Regions from separate parts of the Pseudogulbenkiania sp. AW2-16 genome, predicted to be linked through region 1. Evidence: predicted binding sites of a transcription regulator. Region 1 holds the regulator's gene; the other holds the start of a gene.
The links. Region 1 encodes HrcA, which represses chaperone genes, less so after heat shock. Its sites were predicted from a motif close to ATTAGCACTCGNNNNNNNCGAGTGCTAAT; they were not measured.

Region 1 (7,801 bases):
CGAAGTGCACGCCATCGAGCGGCTGTCGGATATCTACGAGGCCGCGCTGAAGAACCTGCTGCTGTGAGCCCCTGCCCCGGCTCCTGAGCGCGCGTCGGCAGACCGGGTGTCTGCCGATTTTTCTTGCCCGGGCGGAGCCGGGGCCTCTTCAGAAACGCAGCGGAACGTTTCCCCTTACCGACCGACTTCGACAACAACAAGGACATCCGGCTCATGAAAGAACTGGAAATCGCCAAGATATTCATTTCGCTGCTGGTGCTGGTCAACCCGCTCGGCGCGATTCCGCTGTTCATCAGCCTGACGCCGAACGCGAGCCAGCCCGAGCGGCGCAAGATCGCCAAGATTTCGTCCACCTCGGTGGCGGTGGTGATCATCACCTCGGCGCTGATCGGCGAGAGCCTGCTGAAATTTCTCGGCATCAGCATCGGCTCGTTCCAGGTCGGCGGCGGCCTGCTGGTGATGATGATCGCGCTGGCGCTGATGAACGCCAAGCCCAACCCCACCAAGACCAGCGACGAGGAGCGCGTGGAAGCCGAGTTGCGCACCAACATCGCGGTGGTGCCGATGGCGATGCCGCTGCTGACCGGGCCGGGCACCATCTCCACCGTGATCATCTACAGCACCACGGCCCACAGCTGGGTGCAGATCAGCTACCTGATCGTCAGCGGCCTGTTGATCGCGCTGTCCTGCTACGCCGCGATGGCGATGGCCACGCCGATCAGCCGCTGGCTCGGCCAGACCGGCATCAACATCGTCAACCGGGTGATGGGCATGATCCTGGCGGCGGTGTCGGTGGAGATCATCGTGGACGGGCTGTACCGGCTGTTCCCACAGCTGAGCCACTAGCCTGCCGAGCGCCACGGCAAAAAGGTTGGCCGAAGGCACGCGCAGTGCGTCTTCGGCCAACCTTTTGTCCTTGCGCGGATTTTACCGCCCCCGGATCACCCCAGCTGGCGCCGCTCGTACAATGCCTGCGCCAGCGTGCCTGAGTCGACATACTCCAACTCGCCGCCCACCGGCATGCCGCGCGCGATGCGGCTGACCGCCAGGCCCCGGTCCTTCAGCAACTCGGCGATCATGTGCGCCGTCACCTCGCCTTCGGCGGTGAAGTTGGTGGCGATGATCACCTCCTCCACCACGCCGTCGAGCGCGCGCACCATCAGCTTGTCGAGGTTGACGTCCTTGGGGCCGATGCCGTCGATCGGCGACAGCCGCCCCATCAGCACGAAGTACAGGCCGTCGTAGCAGCGCGCCTGCTCCAGCATCAGCAGGTCGGCCGGCATTTCCACGATGCACAGCTGGTGCTGGTTGCGCGCCGGCTCGGCGCACAGATTGCACAACGGCGTCTCGCTGAAGGTGTTGCAGCGCTCGCAGTGGGTCAGGTTGGCCAGCGCCCGGTCGAGCGCGCGCGCCAGCCGGTCGGCCCCGGCCTGATCGCGCTGCAGCAGGTGGAAGGCCATGCGCTGGGCCGACTTGGGGCCGACCCCGGGCAGCACCTTGAGCGCGGAAATCAACTGGTCGAGCGAGGGGGGATTTTTCATCGGGCAGGCGGAGAAAGAGAAAAAGGTTGGCCGAAGCCCATGCTTCGGCCAACCTTAGAACCAGCCCCCGATCTTGCTGCGCAGCCCTGATCGGGGCTCATGTATACGGCGTGCGAATCTATCGCTGAGCCAATCGAAGATTGGCACGCAGGGATTCGCTCAGCGATCAGAAATCCTCATGTACTGTGTGTACATTCCGGTTTCTGCGCTGCCATTCACCCCGCTGAGGGCCGCTCGCTACAGATCGAGAGCCGGTTCTTTAGGAAGACATCGGGAATCAGAACGGCAGTTTCATGCCCGGCGGCAGGTTGAGGCCGGCGGTGAAACCGGACATCTTGTCCTGGGTGGTGCTTTCCACCTTGCGCACCGCGTCGTTGACGGCGGCGGCGATCAGGTCTTCCAGCATTTCCTTGTCGTCCTTGGCGTCTTCCAGCAGGCTGTCGTCGATCGACACGCGCTTGATGTCGTGCTGGCAGGTCATCACCACCTTGACCAGGCCGGCGCCGGATTGGCCTTCGACTTCGACCTTGCCCAGCTCTTCCTGGGCCTTCTTCATGTTTTCCTGCATCTGCTGGGCCTGCTTCATCAGGCCGGCGATACCACCTTTTCCGAACATGGGCTACAACTCCTGCACAGGTTGAATCGTCTCGGTGAGCAGCACGGCGTTGAATTCGCCGACCAGCTGCCGCACCACGGGATCATTTTCGAGATTGACACGCGCCGCCGCCAGCTGTTCCTGGCGGAAACGCGCCTCGCGCATCGCTGGGGTTTCCATCCCCAGCTCCTCCACGCTGACCGACAGCTCCGGCGCCTGGCCAAAGCGTTCGGCCAACGCGGCCTTGAGTTTTTCCTGGTAATCGCGCGTGGCGAGGTGACGGAAGCTCTCCGGCACCGCCAGCTGCAAGCGCCGTCCATTCCAGGATTTGAGCACCGCGTTGTGCGCCAGCATGCGGCTGGCCCCCATGCGCGCGCCCAGCTCGGCCACCAACGCGGCCCAATCGCCGTCGAAAACATAGGGCTCGGCGGCGGCAGGCGGCGCGGCCGGCTCCGACCACGCCTCGGCCGTGCTGTCGTCGGCGCTCACCCCCGCCTGCCAGGCTTCGGCGGCGACGTCGCCGGCGTCATCGTCGTCGGGAGCATCCTCCCACGGCGCCAGCTCGACCGACGGCGGCGTGCCCGGCTCGGACTGAGTGGCGACAGCCGGGGCCGCCGGCACCGGTTCGACGCGCGCCGGCTCGGGTTCGGGGTCGGCCGGTGCGGACTCGTCCGGCGTGGCGGGTGCACTGCGCGCCGCTCCGTTGCGGCCGGACAAACGCGCCAGCAAGGCCTTGGCAGCGGAAGCCCCCTCCACCGACGGCTCACTCGGCACGGCCGGCCGGCTCGCCGGCTCGGGACGGCACGCCGCCGCCGGACGCGGTGCCGGCGTGCTGTCGCCCGGCGCATTCTGCGGATGAAACGCCAGCATGCGTAGCAGCGTCATGGTGAAACCGGCGTGCTCGTCCGGCGCCAGGGCCAGGTCCTTGCGGCCATGGATGGCGATCTGGTAGTAGAGCTGCACGTCTTCTGGCGCGATCAGTTGCGCCAGTGCCAGCACCGCCTCGGCGTCGGGGTCGTCACCGGTGATGGCGGCCGGCACCGTCTGCGCCAGCGCGATCTGCTGCAACAGCAGGGCCAGCTCGCCCAGTGCGCTGTCGAAACCGACGCCGCGCTCGGCCAACGCCTTGGCCTCCTCGATCAGACGCGGGCCGTCGGCCTCGGCCAGGGCTTCCAACAGGGTATAGAGGTAGGCACGGTCGACCGCACCCAGCATGGCGCGCACCCCGCCCTCCTCAACCTTGCCGACGCCGTAGGCGATGGCCTGGTCGAGCAGCGACAGCGCGTCGCGCATCGAGCCGGCGGCGGCACGGCCCAGCAGCGCCAGCGCCGGCGCCTCGTAGCTCACCTGCTCCACGTCGAGCACGCGTGCCAGGTGGCCCGCCACCTGCTGCGGCGTCATGTTGCGCAGCGAGAACTGCAGACAGCGGCTCAGCACCGTCACCGGCACCTTCTGCGGATCGGTGGTGGCAAGGATGAACTTGACGTGGGCCGGCGGCTCTTCCAGCGTCTTCAACATGGCGTTGAAGGCGCTCTTGGAGAGCATGTGCACCTCGTCGATGATGTACACCTTGTAGCGCCCCGAGGTAGGCGCGTACTGGGCGTTTTCCAGCACTTCGCGGATATTGTCGATGCCGGTATTGGAGGCGGCGTCGATCTCCAAGAGGTCGACGAAGCGGCCGGCGTCGATCTGGCGACAGGCGGAACACTCGCCGCACGGCTCGGCGCCGACACCGGCCTCGCAGTTGAGGCTCTTGGCGAGAATCCGGGCGATGGTGGTCTTGCCCACGCCGCGCGTGCCGGTCAGCAGGTAGGCGTGATGCAGCCGCTCACCGGCCAGGGCGTTGGTCAGGGCGCGCACCACGTGCTCCTGACCGACCAGGTCGGCAAAGCGTTTCGGGCGCCATTTGCGGGCAAGCACTTGATAAGTCATGGTGGCGGATTCTAATTCCAATTGGCAGGCAAGGCGACCCTTTTCGTCGCCGCCCGACGTCACGGCGCCGGTGTCGAAACCGGCTGCTGGCCGAGGAACTGCTGCGCCAGATAACGCTCGCGGATGGCGGCTGCCACCTCCTGCGCCGCTTTGGCGTACAGGGTGCTCTTGTTGTAGCGGGTGATGACGTAGAAGTTGTTCAGACCGAGCCAGTATTCGGTCACGCCGGGCGCGGTTTCCAGCGGCACCAGCACCGCCGGCACCTGGTCGCCCACCGGCGCCTCCGGCTGCACCCCCATCTGCTTCAGCTCGCCCACGGTATAGTGCAGGTTGAACTTGTCGGCCACCAGCTGATCGACCTGCGCCCCCGGCTGCACGCTGGCCGGCAGGATCACGTCGTCGCCGTGGCGCCAGCCGTGCAGCTGGAAGTAATGCGCCACGCTGCCGATCACGTCCGGCACGCTGCCCCAGATATCGCGATGGCCGTCGCCGTCGAAGTCCACCGCCCACTTGCGGTAGCTCGACGGCATGAACTGCGGCCAGCCCATGGCGCCGGCGTAGGAGCCTTTCAAGAGCAGCGGGTTCTTGCCCTCTTCCTTGGCCAGGCGCAGGAACTCGGTGAGTTCGCCGCGGAAGTACTCGGCGCGGCGCGGGTAATCGAAACCGATGGTCGACAGGGCATCCACCACGCGGAAACTGCCGGTGCTGCGGCCGTAGCCGGTCTCGATGCCGATGATCGCCACCACCACCTCCGGCGCCACGCCGAAGGTCGCCTCGGCCCGCTCCAGCGTAGCCGCGTTGTCTTTCCAGAACGCCACGCCGCCGTCGATCAGGCGATCGTTGAAGAAGGCCGTACGGAACTGGTACCACGGCCGCGAGGTGGCCGGGCGGTCGAGTATCTGCAGGATGTTGGGCTTGGTTTCGACGTTGGCGAACACCGCCTCCAGCTCGGGGCGGTCGAACTGGCCGCTGGCCACCTGCTCGTCGATATAGCGTTGCACGTCGGGCCGGGCGAGAAACGCCGCGTCGGCCAGCGCCAGCGAGCTGGTCAGGGCGAGCGTGGCGGCAGCCGAGCAGGTAAGGAGTTTCATCAGGGCGTTCCGGTAAGGCATCCGCCGGCACCACGCCGACCGACTGGGTTTATTGATAGGACAGCGCGCTCGACACCAGGCGCGAGGTAATGTCCACGATGGGAATGACGCGCTCGTAGGCCATGCGGGTCGGGCCCACCACGCCGAGCGTGCCCACCACCTGGCCGTTGATGCAGTAAGGCGCGGTCACGATCGAGCACTCGCCCAGCGTCACCACCCCCGACTCCTCGCCGATGAAAATATTGACCCCCTGCGCGTTGCGGCTCTGGTTGAGCAGCTCCAGCAGCTCGGTCTTGCGCTCGAAGGTCTCGAACAGCTCGCGCAACCGCGTCAGGTCGTCGGAGAGATCGCTGACGTTCAGCAGGTTGGTGCCGCCGGCGATCACCACCGAGGCCGGCGCGTCGCTCATCGCGCTCTGGCCGAAGCGGATCGCCGCCGCCATCAGCTCGGTGATATCCCCCTTCAGCTGGTGCAGCTCGCTCTCCATGCGCTGCGCGATGCTGGTCAAGCCCTGACCGGCGTAGTGCTGGTTGAGAAAGTTGGCGGCCTCGATCAGCTCGGTCGGGGAGTAGTCGCGCGACGGATTGAGCAGGTGATTCTGCACGTCGCCGTCCATGGTCACCAGGATCAGCAAGATGCGCCGCTCCGACAGACGCAAGAACTCGACCTGGCGGAAGGCCACGTCGAGGCGCTGCGGGGTGATCACCACGCCGGCGAAATGGGTGAGATCGGACAGCAGCGACGAGGCCGACTGGGCGATGCGCTGCGGGCTGTCCGGCTGCAGGCTGTGCTCCAGCTCGTGCAGCGTGCCCTCTTCCAGCGGCCGGATGGTCAGCATCCGGTCGACGAACAGGCGGTAGCCCTTGGCGGTCGGTATACGGCCGGCCGAGGTGTGCGGCGAGGCAACCAGGCCCATCTCTTCGAGATCGGCCAGCACGTTACGAATCGAGGCCGGGGACAGGTCCAGCCCCGCCACCATGGCCAGCGTGCGGGAACCGACCGGCTGCCCGTCGGCGATGTAGCGCTCGACCAGAGCTTTCAGCAGGCGTTGCGCGCGTTCGTTCAGCATGCCAATCATTTTACACGTCCCCCGTGGAGTGAGAAGTGGCTGCATTCCCCGGCATTTCAAGCGCCTCACGGCAGATCGCGCTTGGCCGGCGCGCGCATGCCCGCGTTTGAGCGCCATGGGCTTTGTGCGATAATCCGGCGGTACGTTTATCAAACCCGATTTTTGGAGACAGCATGGCGGAGCGTTCCGAAGACAAGAGCAAGGCCCTGGCCGCGGCCCTTGCCCAGATTGAGAAGCAGTTCGGCAAGGGTTCGATCATGCGCATGAGCGACAACCAGATCACCGAAAATCTGCAGGTGATCAGCACCGGCTCGCTCGGTCTCGATCTGGCGCTGGGCGTGGGCGGCCTGCCGCGCGGTCGCGTGGTGGAAATCTACGGCCCGGAATCGTCCGGCAAGACCACGCTGTGTCTGCAGGTGGTGGCCGAAGCGCAGAAACTGGGCGGCACCTGCGCCTACATCGATGCGGAAAACGCGCTCGACCCGACCTACGCCCAGAAACTCGGCGTCAACGTCGAAGACCTGCTGATCTCGCAGCCGGACACCGGCGAACAGGCGCTGGAAATCTGTGACATGCTGGTGCGTTCCAGCGGCGTCGACGTGATCGTGGTCGACTCGGTGGCGGCCCTGGTGCCGAAGGCCGAAATCGAAGGCGAAATGGGCGACAACCACGTCGGCCTGCACGCCCGCCTGATGAGCCAGGCGCTGCGCAAGCTGACCGGCAATATCAAGCGCACCAACACCCTGGTGATCTTCATCAACCAGATCCGCATGAAGATCGGCGTGATGTTCGGCAGCCCGGAAACCACCACCGGCGGCAACGCGCTGAAGTTCTACGCCTCGGTGCGCCTCGACATCCGTCGTATCGGCGGCATCAAGAAGGGCGAGGAAATCATCGGTAACGAGACCCGCGTCAAAGTGGTCAAGAACAAGGTATCGCCGCCGTTCCGCCAGGCCGGCTTCGACATCCTGTACGGCGAAGGCATCTCGCGCGAGGGCGAAATCGTCGAGCTGGGCGTGGAGCATGGCTTCGTCGAGAAATCCGGCGCCTGGTACAGCTACAACGGCCAGAAGATCGGCCAGGGCAAGGACAACACCCGTCTGTGGCTGAAGGACAACCCGGCCATCGCGCGCGAGATCGAAGGCAAGATTCGCGAAGCGGTCGGCATCAATGTCGCCATCACCGAAGGCCAGCCGGAAGAGGAAGAGCTGGCTGACGGCATGTTCTGATCCGGCGCATGACGAAAAGCCTGAAAGCGCGGGCCGTCGACCTCCTCTCCCGGCGCGAATATTCGCGCCGGGAACTGGAGCGGCGGCTCGCGCCGTTTGCCGAGAGCGCGGAACAGCTGGCCACCCTGCTCGACGAGCTGGCGGCCAACGGCTGGCAATCCGACCACCGTTTTGCCGAGCAGTTTGCCGACGTCAAGGGCCGCAAGTACGGCAGCCGCCGCATCGCCCAGGCGATGCGTGAAAAAGGGCTGGACCGGGAAGCGATCGAGACGGCGCTGGCGCAGCAGGACGACACGGCCGTGGCGCTCTCGCTGTGGCAGCGCAAGTTCGGCACGCCGCCCGCC
Region 2 (7,801 bases), 1.6 Mb from region 1:
GGCGACGCCCACAGCGCCCCTGCTTGCCCCCTCCGCCGGCCCTGGCCGTGCGCAGGCGGGAGCAGCCACGTTGGTAACGGTCAGGAATTCGGCCCAACGATGACCGTCGCCATTTGCTCGGGGTGGATACGACGTCGCCAGGCATCGCGTACTTGTTCTGGCGTGACCGCCGCGACGTGCTTCACGTAATCGTCGAGGAAAGTCAGCGGCAGCTGGTACAAACCGATCACGCCGAGATAGCCCAGCAGCTTGCCGTTACTATCGAAGCGCAAGGGGAAGCCTCCGATGATGTTGGCCTTGGCCTGCTCCAGCTCGGCCGCGCTCGGTCCCTCCTCGATGAACTGTTGCAGCGTGTCACGCGTGACCTTAAGGGCAGTCGCGGCCTGGTCGTTGCGGGTGGAGAGCCCGATAGCGAATTCGCCGGCGCGCTGATACGGGCTGAAGTTGCTGCTGACGCCATAGGTGAGGCCGCGCTTGTCGCGCACTTCCTTCATCAGCCGGGCGTCGAAGCCGCCGCCGCCCAGCGCGTAATTGCCGACCAGCAGGGGGAAGTAATCCGGATCGTCACGGGTGATCACCGGCATGCCCAGCGCCATGTGGGTCTGCGCCCCGGGATGGGTCAGCTTGACCGTCTTGCCGGCGGGCGGTAATGCCACCGGCGGCATGGCGGGCAGGCTGCCCGGGCGGTTGGCGAGCCCCGCGAGCAGTTCTTCGGCCAACCTTTCGGCTTCCGCCCGGCTCAGGTCGCCGACGATCGACACCACGGCGTAGCGCGGCTGGTAGTGGCTGCGCCAGAACGCCAGCAGGTCGGCGCGGGTGATCGATTTGAGCGATGCCGCGGACACCCGGGCGTTGATGCCGTAGGGATGCTGCGGGTACATCTGCCGGGTCAGCTCGCGCTGCGCCAGGAAACCGGCGTCGTTCTCTTCCTGGCGCAGGTTTTCGATGGTGCGCGCCTTTTCCCGCTCGAGGATGGCCGCGGGGAAAACGGGCCGGGCCAGCACGTCCGCCGCCAGCGCCACGGCTTGTTCGCGCACCGCCGGACGCGCCAGGGTGCGCAGCGTGATACCGGCCCCCTCGAGTTCGGCGAACGCCGACAGCGACGAGGCGATATCGGCCAGCGCTTCGCGCAACTGTTCTTCGCTGCGCTTGGCGGTGCCGGCGTCGAGCAGGCTGGCGGTCATGTCGCTGACGCCGGGCTTGGCCGGGTCTTCGCGCCGATTGCCGGCGTCGAACTCGACGCGCAGGTCGACGATGGGGTTGGCATGGGCCTCGACGAAGTAGACGCGGGCCCCCTGGGCGCTGTTCCAGTGCTGGATGGTCACCGCCTGCGCCATGCCACTCAGCAGCATGGAGGCGGCCAGCCAGCCGATCACGCTTTTGCGCAGTTTAACGGACATGAGTCTGATCCCCTTGTGGCATGGCCGGCGTACGCGGCGTCTCTCCCTGCTGCGGCAATAGCGTCACGACAGTCAGATGGTCGTCGACCAGCGTGCGGGCGGCCTCTTGCACCTGCCGCGCGCTGACCTTGGCGATATTGGCGTCGATGGTGGCGTCGTCGCGCCAGGAGAAGCCGATGCTTTCCAGGTTGCCGATCCGCATGGCCTGGGCAAACATCGAATCCTTCTCGTAGATGCGCCCGGCCTGCAGCTGCAGTCGCACGCGTTCCAGCTCGCGCTCGCTGACACCGTCGCGGGCGATGCGGGCGATTTCCTGGCGTAGGGCCTGTTCCAGTTGCGCCAGGGTCTTGTCCTGGGCCGGCACCCCGCTGAGCGTGAACAGGGCCCCGCCGCGGCCGAGCATGTCGTAGTCGGCCGACACCTCGGTGGCGACGCGCTGCTCGCGCACCAGGCGGCGCGGCAGGCGCGACGCGGCCTGGCCGTCGAGAATCGCCGACAACATATATAAGGCATACGGCCGCTGCGCATCGACCTTCTCCAGCCGCGGCACCTGCCACGCCAGCGTCAGGGAGGGCAGCGGCGACACCGCCTTGACGCTGACCCGGCGCCCGCCCTTCTGTTCCGGCTCGAGCTGCGGCCGGCGCTCGGGCAGCGCCACCGGCTTGAGCGCACCGAACTGGCGGCGCGCCTCGGCGATCACCGCCTGCGGATCGACATCGCCCACCACCACCAGCGTGGCGTTGTTCGGGCCGTACCAGTGGCGGTACCACTGGCGCAGGTCGTCCGGCTTCATGTGATCGAGGTCGTCCATCCAGCCGATCACCGGGTAGCGCACCGGGCTGGCGACGAAGGCGTTGGCGAACAGGGTTTCGGCCATGATGCCGGCCGGCTGGTCGTCGGTGCGCATGCGCCGCTCTTCCTTGACCACCTGCAGTTCGCTGGTGAAATCGCTGTCCTTGAACGACAGGTTGTGCATGCGATCCGCCTCCAGCTTGAGCGCCAGCGGCAGCTTGTCGGCGGCCAGCTGCTGGAAGTAGACGGTGTAGTCGCGCGAGGTGAAGGCGTTGTCCTTCCCCCCGGCCTGGGCAATGAGGCGGCTGAATTCGCCGGCCGGCACCGTCGGCGTGCCTTTGAACATCATGTGTTCCAGCAGGTGCGACAGCCCGGTGCGGCCGTTGACCTCGTCCACACTGCCGACGCGGTACCACAGCTGCGATACCGCCACCGGCGCGCGCTCGTCGCGCTGCACCACGATTTTCATGCCGTTGTCGAGCACGGCCTCGACGGGTTCGGCCGAAACCACGCCGCACACCCCGAGAAACACCACGCCCGCAACAGTCGAGAGGGTTCTAGAAATCACGGAATCTGCCCTATGCCTGATTTGAGGATACAATTTGGTCCATCCGATGCCATAAGTTGACTACAGCCCAGCATGTTTAGTTTCTTCAAGAAGAAGTCTGCGCCGCCGGCCACCCCGGCCAGCAGTGAAACACCCGCCACCAACGCCACCGCCATCGCCGAGACCCACATCGCCGACGCCCCCCGGCCCCGGAACCCGCCGTCACCGCGCCGGTCGTGACCGAGGCTGCGCCGCCGAAAAAACCGAGCTGGACCGAGCGGCTCAAGGCCGGCCTGTCGAAAACCCGCGACAAGCTCGGCAAGTCGCTGGCCGGCCTGTTCGGCGGCGGCAAGATCGACGAGGACCTGTACGACGAACTAGAGACGGTGCTGTTGACCGCCGACATGGGCGTCGACGCCACCCTGCACCTGCTCAAGGACGTGCGCGAGCGCGTCTCGCTCCGGGGCCTGAAGGATGCCGCCGAACTGAAGGGGGCGCTGAAGGACTCGTTGAACGACTTGATCGGTCCGCTGGAGCAGCCGCTCGACATCGCCGGTCGCAAACCCTATGTCATCATGATGGCGGGCGTCAACGGCGCTGGCAAGACCACCAGCATCGGCAAGCTGGCCAAGTACTTCCAGTCGCAGGGCAAGTCGGTGCTGCTGGCCGCCGGCGACACCTTCCGCGCCGCCGCGCGCGAGCAGCTGATCGCCTGGGGCGAGCGCAATAACGTCACCGTGATCGCCCAGCAGAGCGGCGACTCGGCCGCGGTCTGTTTCGACGCCATCAAGGCGGCGCAGGCGCGCGGCATCGACATCGTGCTGGCCGACACCGCCGGGCGCCTGCCGACGCAGCTGCACCTGATGGAAGAGATCAAGAAGGTGAAGCGGGTGATCCAGAAGGCCCTGCCGGAAGCGCCACACGAGGTGATGCTGGTGCTGGACGCCAACATCGGCCAGAACGCCATCAACCAGGTGAAGGTGTTCGACGAGGCGCTCGGCCTGACCGGGCTGATCCTGACCAAGCTCGACGGCACCGCCAAGGGCGGGGTGATCGCCGCCATCGCCAAGCAGAACCCGGTGCCGCTGCGCTTTGTCGGCGTCGGCGAAAGCATCGACGACCTGCGCCCGTTCAATGCCAAGGACTACGTTGACGCGCTGTTCGACTGAGAGCCGCTCCATCGGGCGGCTCCGCCCTGGCATCGTGAGGGCCGGAGGACCGCGTGCGCCTCTTCCGATGCGCTCGGCGAGGCGGAATCCTGACGTATCCCGTGGCCATTCCGCTTCCCGCGCACCGGCAACACTCACCCTGCCCTGGCTTGCTCGCCGGCTGGAATGGCTCTGTATCCAGCCTGGCTTCGGCCAATTAATCTATCCGCAAGGGGACTCTTCCGCATGATCCAGTTCGACCAGGTGACCAAGCGCTACCCCGGGGGTAACGAGGCCCTGAAGAATCTCTCGTTTGCCATCGACAGCGGCGAAATGGTGTTCCTGGCCGGCCACTCCGGTGCCGGCAAATCCACCCTGCTGAAGCTGATCGCCGGCATCGAACGCGCCACCAGCGGCGGTGTGCTGGTCAACGGCCAGAACCTCAGCAAGCTGCGTCCGAGCCAGCTGCCTTACGTGCGCCAGCACATCGGCCTGGTGTTCCAGGATCACAAGATCCTGTTCGACCGCCCGGTGTTCGACAACGTCATGCTGCCGCTCAACATCATCGGCTTCGACCGCCGCGATGCCGCCAAACGCGTGCGCGCCGCGCTCGACAAGGTCGGTCTGCTGGGCAAGGAGAAGGCGATGCCGATCCACCTCTCCGGCGGCGAACAGCAACGGCTGTGCATCGCCCGCGCCGTGGTGCATCGGCCGTCCATCCTGCTCGCCGACGAGCCTTCGGCCAACCTCGACCGCGCCTACGCGCTCGACATCATGGAATTGTTCAAGTCGTTCCACCAGGTCGGCGTCACCGTGGTGATCTCGGCCCACGACGAGACGCTGATGGAAGACTACGGACGCCGCATCATCCGCCTGAGAGAAGGACAGTTCGCCGCATGAAGCACTTTCTCTACCTGCACTTCTTGAGCGCCCGCCAGGCGCTGGTCAAAATCCTGCGCCAGCCGTTCGGCAGCCTGCTCAGCCTGCTGATGCTGTCGGTGGCGCTGGCGCTGCCGCTGGCACTGTACCTCGGCATCGAGAGCACCCAGGCCTGGGTCGGCAAGCTCACCGCCACACCGCAAATTTCGCTGTTCATGGAACTGTCGGCCGAGGACGCCGACCTCGCCGCGGTGAAAAGCTCGCTCGCCGGCAACCCCAAGGTGAAATCGGTCAGCTTCGTCAGCAAGGCCGAGGCGCTGGCCGGGCTGGAAAAGCGCAACGGCCTCGACGGCCTGGCGGCCGACCTGGACAGCAACCCGCTGCCGGACGCCTTCGTGGTCACCCCGGTGACGCTCGAGCCCGGCGAGCTGGAAATGCTGCAGAAGGAGCTGTCGGGCCTGCCGATGGTCGAGTCCGCCCAGTTCGACGCCAGCTGGGCCAAGCGCCTCTACGGCATGGTCGAACTAGTGCGCCACCTGACCTTGTTTCTCGGCGCCGCGCTCGGCCTCGCCCTGGTGCTGGTAACGCACAACACCATCCGCATGCAGATTCTGGCGCACCGCGACGAGATCGAGGTGTCGAAGCTGATCGGCGCCAGCGACAACTTCATCCGCCGCCCCTTCCTCTACCACGCCTTGTGGCAGGGCATCCTGGCCGGGCTGATCGCCTGGGGGCTGACCAGCTGGCTGGTGGCCACGGCCAACCCGGCGGTACGCGAATTTGCCCAGCTCTACAACGAACGGCTGGAACTGCGCACGCTGACACCGTTCGAACTGCTGGCCATGCTCGCCGCCACCGGCATACTGGCGATGCTCGGCGCACGGCTGGCGTCCAATCATCACCTGCGTCAGATCGAGCCGCACTAGGCGTCCCTCACGGCGAAAGAGGCCGGCTATCGGGCCGATTGAAAAATACATCGCCACTGGAACTTTTTGCTGCTGGCACTCGACCAATGCGAGTGCTAGCATTGCACTACCCATCAAGGAGGTAGTTAATCCATGACCGCAACGTTCGCCTTGCCCGTCCCCTCGTCCAGCGGCAGCCTGGAGCAGTACATCCAGATCGTGAACAGCGTGCCGCTGTTGAGCGCAGAAGAAGAGAACGAGCTGGCCAACCGCCTGCATGCCCAGAACGATCTGGAGGCGGCCAAAAAGCTGGTGCTGTCGCATCTGCGCGTGGTGGTATCGATTGCCCGCGGCTACGCCGGCTACGGCCTGCCGCAAGCCGACCTGATCCAGGAAGGCAATATCGGCCTGATGAAGGCGGTGAAACGCTTCGAGCCGAACCGCGGCGTACGCCTGTTCTCCTTCGCCGTACACTGGATCAAGGCCGAAATCCACGAATTCATCCTGCGCAACTGGCGCCTGGTGCGTGTCGCCACCACCAAGCCGCAGCGCAAGCTGTTCTTCAACCTGCGCAGCATGAAGAAAAGCTTTGCCGCGCTGACCGACAGCGAAGCGCGCGTCATCGCCGACGACCTCGGCGTCAAGCCGGAAGAAGTGCGGGAGATGGAAACCCGCATGAGCGGCCAGGACGTGGCCCTGCTGGCCGACGACAACGACGACGAGGGCTTTGCCCCGATCGACTGGCTGGCCGACTCCGACCACGAGCCGACGCGCCAGCTGGAGAAGAAAGCCTTCGACCACCTGCAGACCGCCGGGTTGGAGCAGGCCCTCTCCTCGCTCGACGCCCGCAGCCGCCGCATCATCGAAGCGCGCTGGCTGGCCGACGACAGTGGCGCCACGCTGCACGAACTGGCCGCCGAGTTCGGCGTCTCGGCCGAGCGTATCCGCCAGATCGAGGCCAAGGCACTGACCAAGATGAAAGCCGCGCTGAGCGAGCGGGCCACCATCGAGGCCTGAAGCTCCTGATCATGGAACACGACAACGCCCCGCACAGCGGGGCGTTTTGCTTGTCACGGCGTAAATCGGGGTAGTAGCCCGTAGGAAGGGTGAAGACGTTTGCGCTGTGCCCCATCAAACCATGCGCTTCAGTGACGGGTATGCGACGCTCCGGACTTCGTACCCAGCCCCCCTGCGAAGCCGCCGCTTCAGCGGTATTGCGGGGGCAGCTTTTGCCGCGCCGCCTCGGTGACCCGCCTCAGCCCGGCCCAAGCGGGCTCACGCGGATCGAGTTCGCTCAGGAACGAGGGAGCGTAGGTGGGGAACGACGCCAGCGCGGAGCCGAGCGTCGCCTCGGCAGCGCCTTCGTCCCCCGCCAGCGCCTCCAGCTGGGCCTTCTTCAGCAACACGTCCGGATAGGGACGGAACGCCGCCAGCCGTGTCAGCCAGCGCCGCTTTTGCGGCAGCTGCTCGCGCATCGGCTGCAGGTAATTGTCCAGCGTGTTGAGCGCGTGGAAGGCGAACAGCGGTTCGGTCTCGACGATCTCAGCCAACCGCGCCACGCGCGTTTCGTTGGCCTTGGCGTTGGCCAGCGGCGTATACAACCCGAGCAGCTCGTCGTAGCGGGTCAGCCCCGTCAGCGACAGCCAGCCCAATGCCGCCACCCCCAGCCACAGCGGCAACCTTGCCAGGCGCGGCAGGCGGGCACCCGGTCCCGGCGCCAGTGCCACGAAGATCACCAGTACGGCGAGGAAGTACAGGTACCACAACGGGTATTCCAGCAGGCTGTGGATCAGCGTCACCGTCATACCGCCCAACGGCAGAACGTGTTCCAGTTCGGCCCGCTCGCGGAAATACGGCCACACCGCCCAGACAAAGCCCCCCAGCACCAGCAGCGTCACCAGCCCGCCCATCTCCGCCAACAGCTGCAGCACCAGGTTATGGGCATTGGTGAACAACCCGCTATTGAAGCCGGCGGCGGCAAACTGCGGCAGCGGCTGCAACCGCACGCTCTCGGCGGCGAACTGCGACCAGCCCACGCCCCACAGCGGATGCGAGCGGAACACCAGCCAGGCCTTGTGCATCTCGGCGAAGCGGCGCGAGCCCATGCTGTCGCCGTTGGCCGCCAGCCGC

Region 2: a site for HrcA is predicted at 5,764-5,792, ahead of rpoH (RNA polymerase sigma factor RpoH). Genes of this name have one in related genera too.

What each region holds. Positions count from the first base shown of each region.
Region 1 is NZ_CP157668.1:2,358,122-2,365,922, reverse strand. It holds gene dapE (succinyl-diaminopimelate desuccinylase) at 1-67, shown strand, start outside; gene ABKF58_RS11635 (MarC family protein) at 214-846, shown strand; gene recR (recombination mediator RecR) at 942-1,541, opposite strand; gene ABKF58_RS11625 (YbaB/EbfC family nucleoid-associated protein) at 1,819-2,157, opposite strand; gene dnaX (DNA polymerase III subunit gamma/tau) at 2,161-4,068, opposite strand; gene mltB (lytic murein transglycosylase B) at 4,128-5,159, opposite strand; gene hrcA (heat-inducible transcriptional repressor HrcA) at 5,209-6,228, opposite strand; gene recA (recombinase RecA) at 6,402-7,457, shown strand; gene recX (recombination regulator RecX) at 7,466-7,801, shown strand, end outside.
Region 2 is NZ_CP157668.1:718,718-726,518, forward strand. It holds gene ABKF58_RS03520 (M16 family metallopeptidase) at 81-1,400, opposite strand; gene ABKF58_RS03525 (M16 family metallopeptidase) at 1,390-2,760, opposite strand; gene ABKF58_RS03530 (hypothetical protein) at 2,833-2,979, shown strand; gene ftsY (signal recognition particle-docking protein FtsY) at 2,976-3,908, shown strand; gene ftsE (cell division ATP-binding protein FtsE) at 4,134-4,787, shown strand; gene ftsX (permease-like cell division protein FtsX) at 4,784-5,692, shown strand; gene rpoH (RNA polymerase sigma factor RpoH) at 5,825-6,688, shown strand; gene ABKF58_RS03555 (PglL family O-oligosaccharyltransferase) at 6,877-7,801, opposite strand, start outside.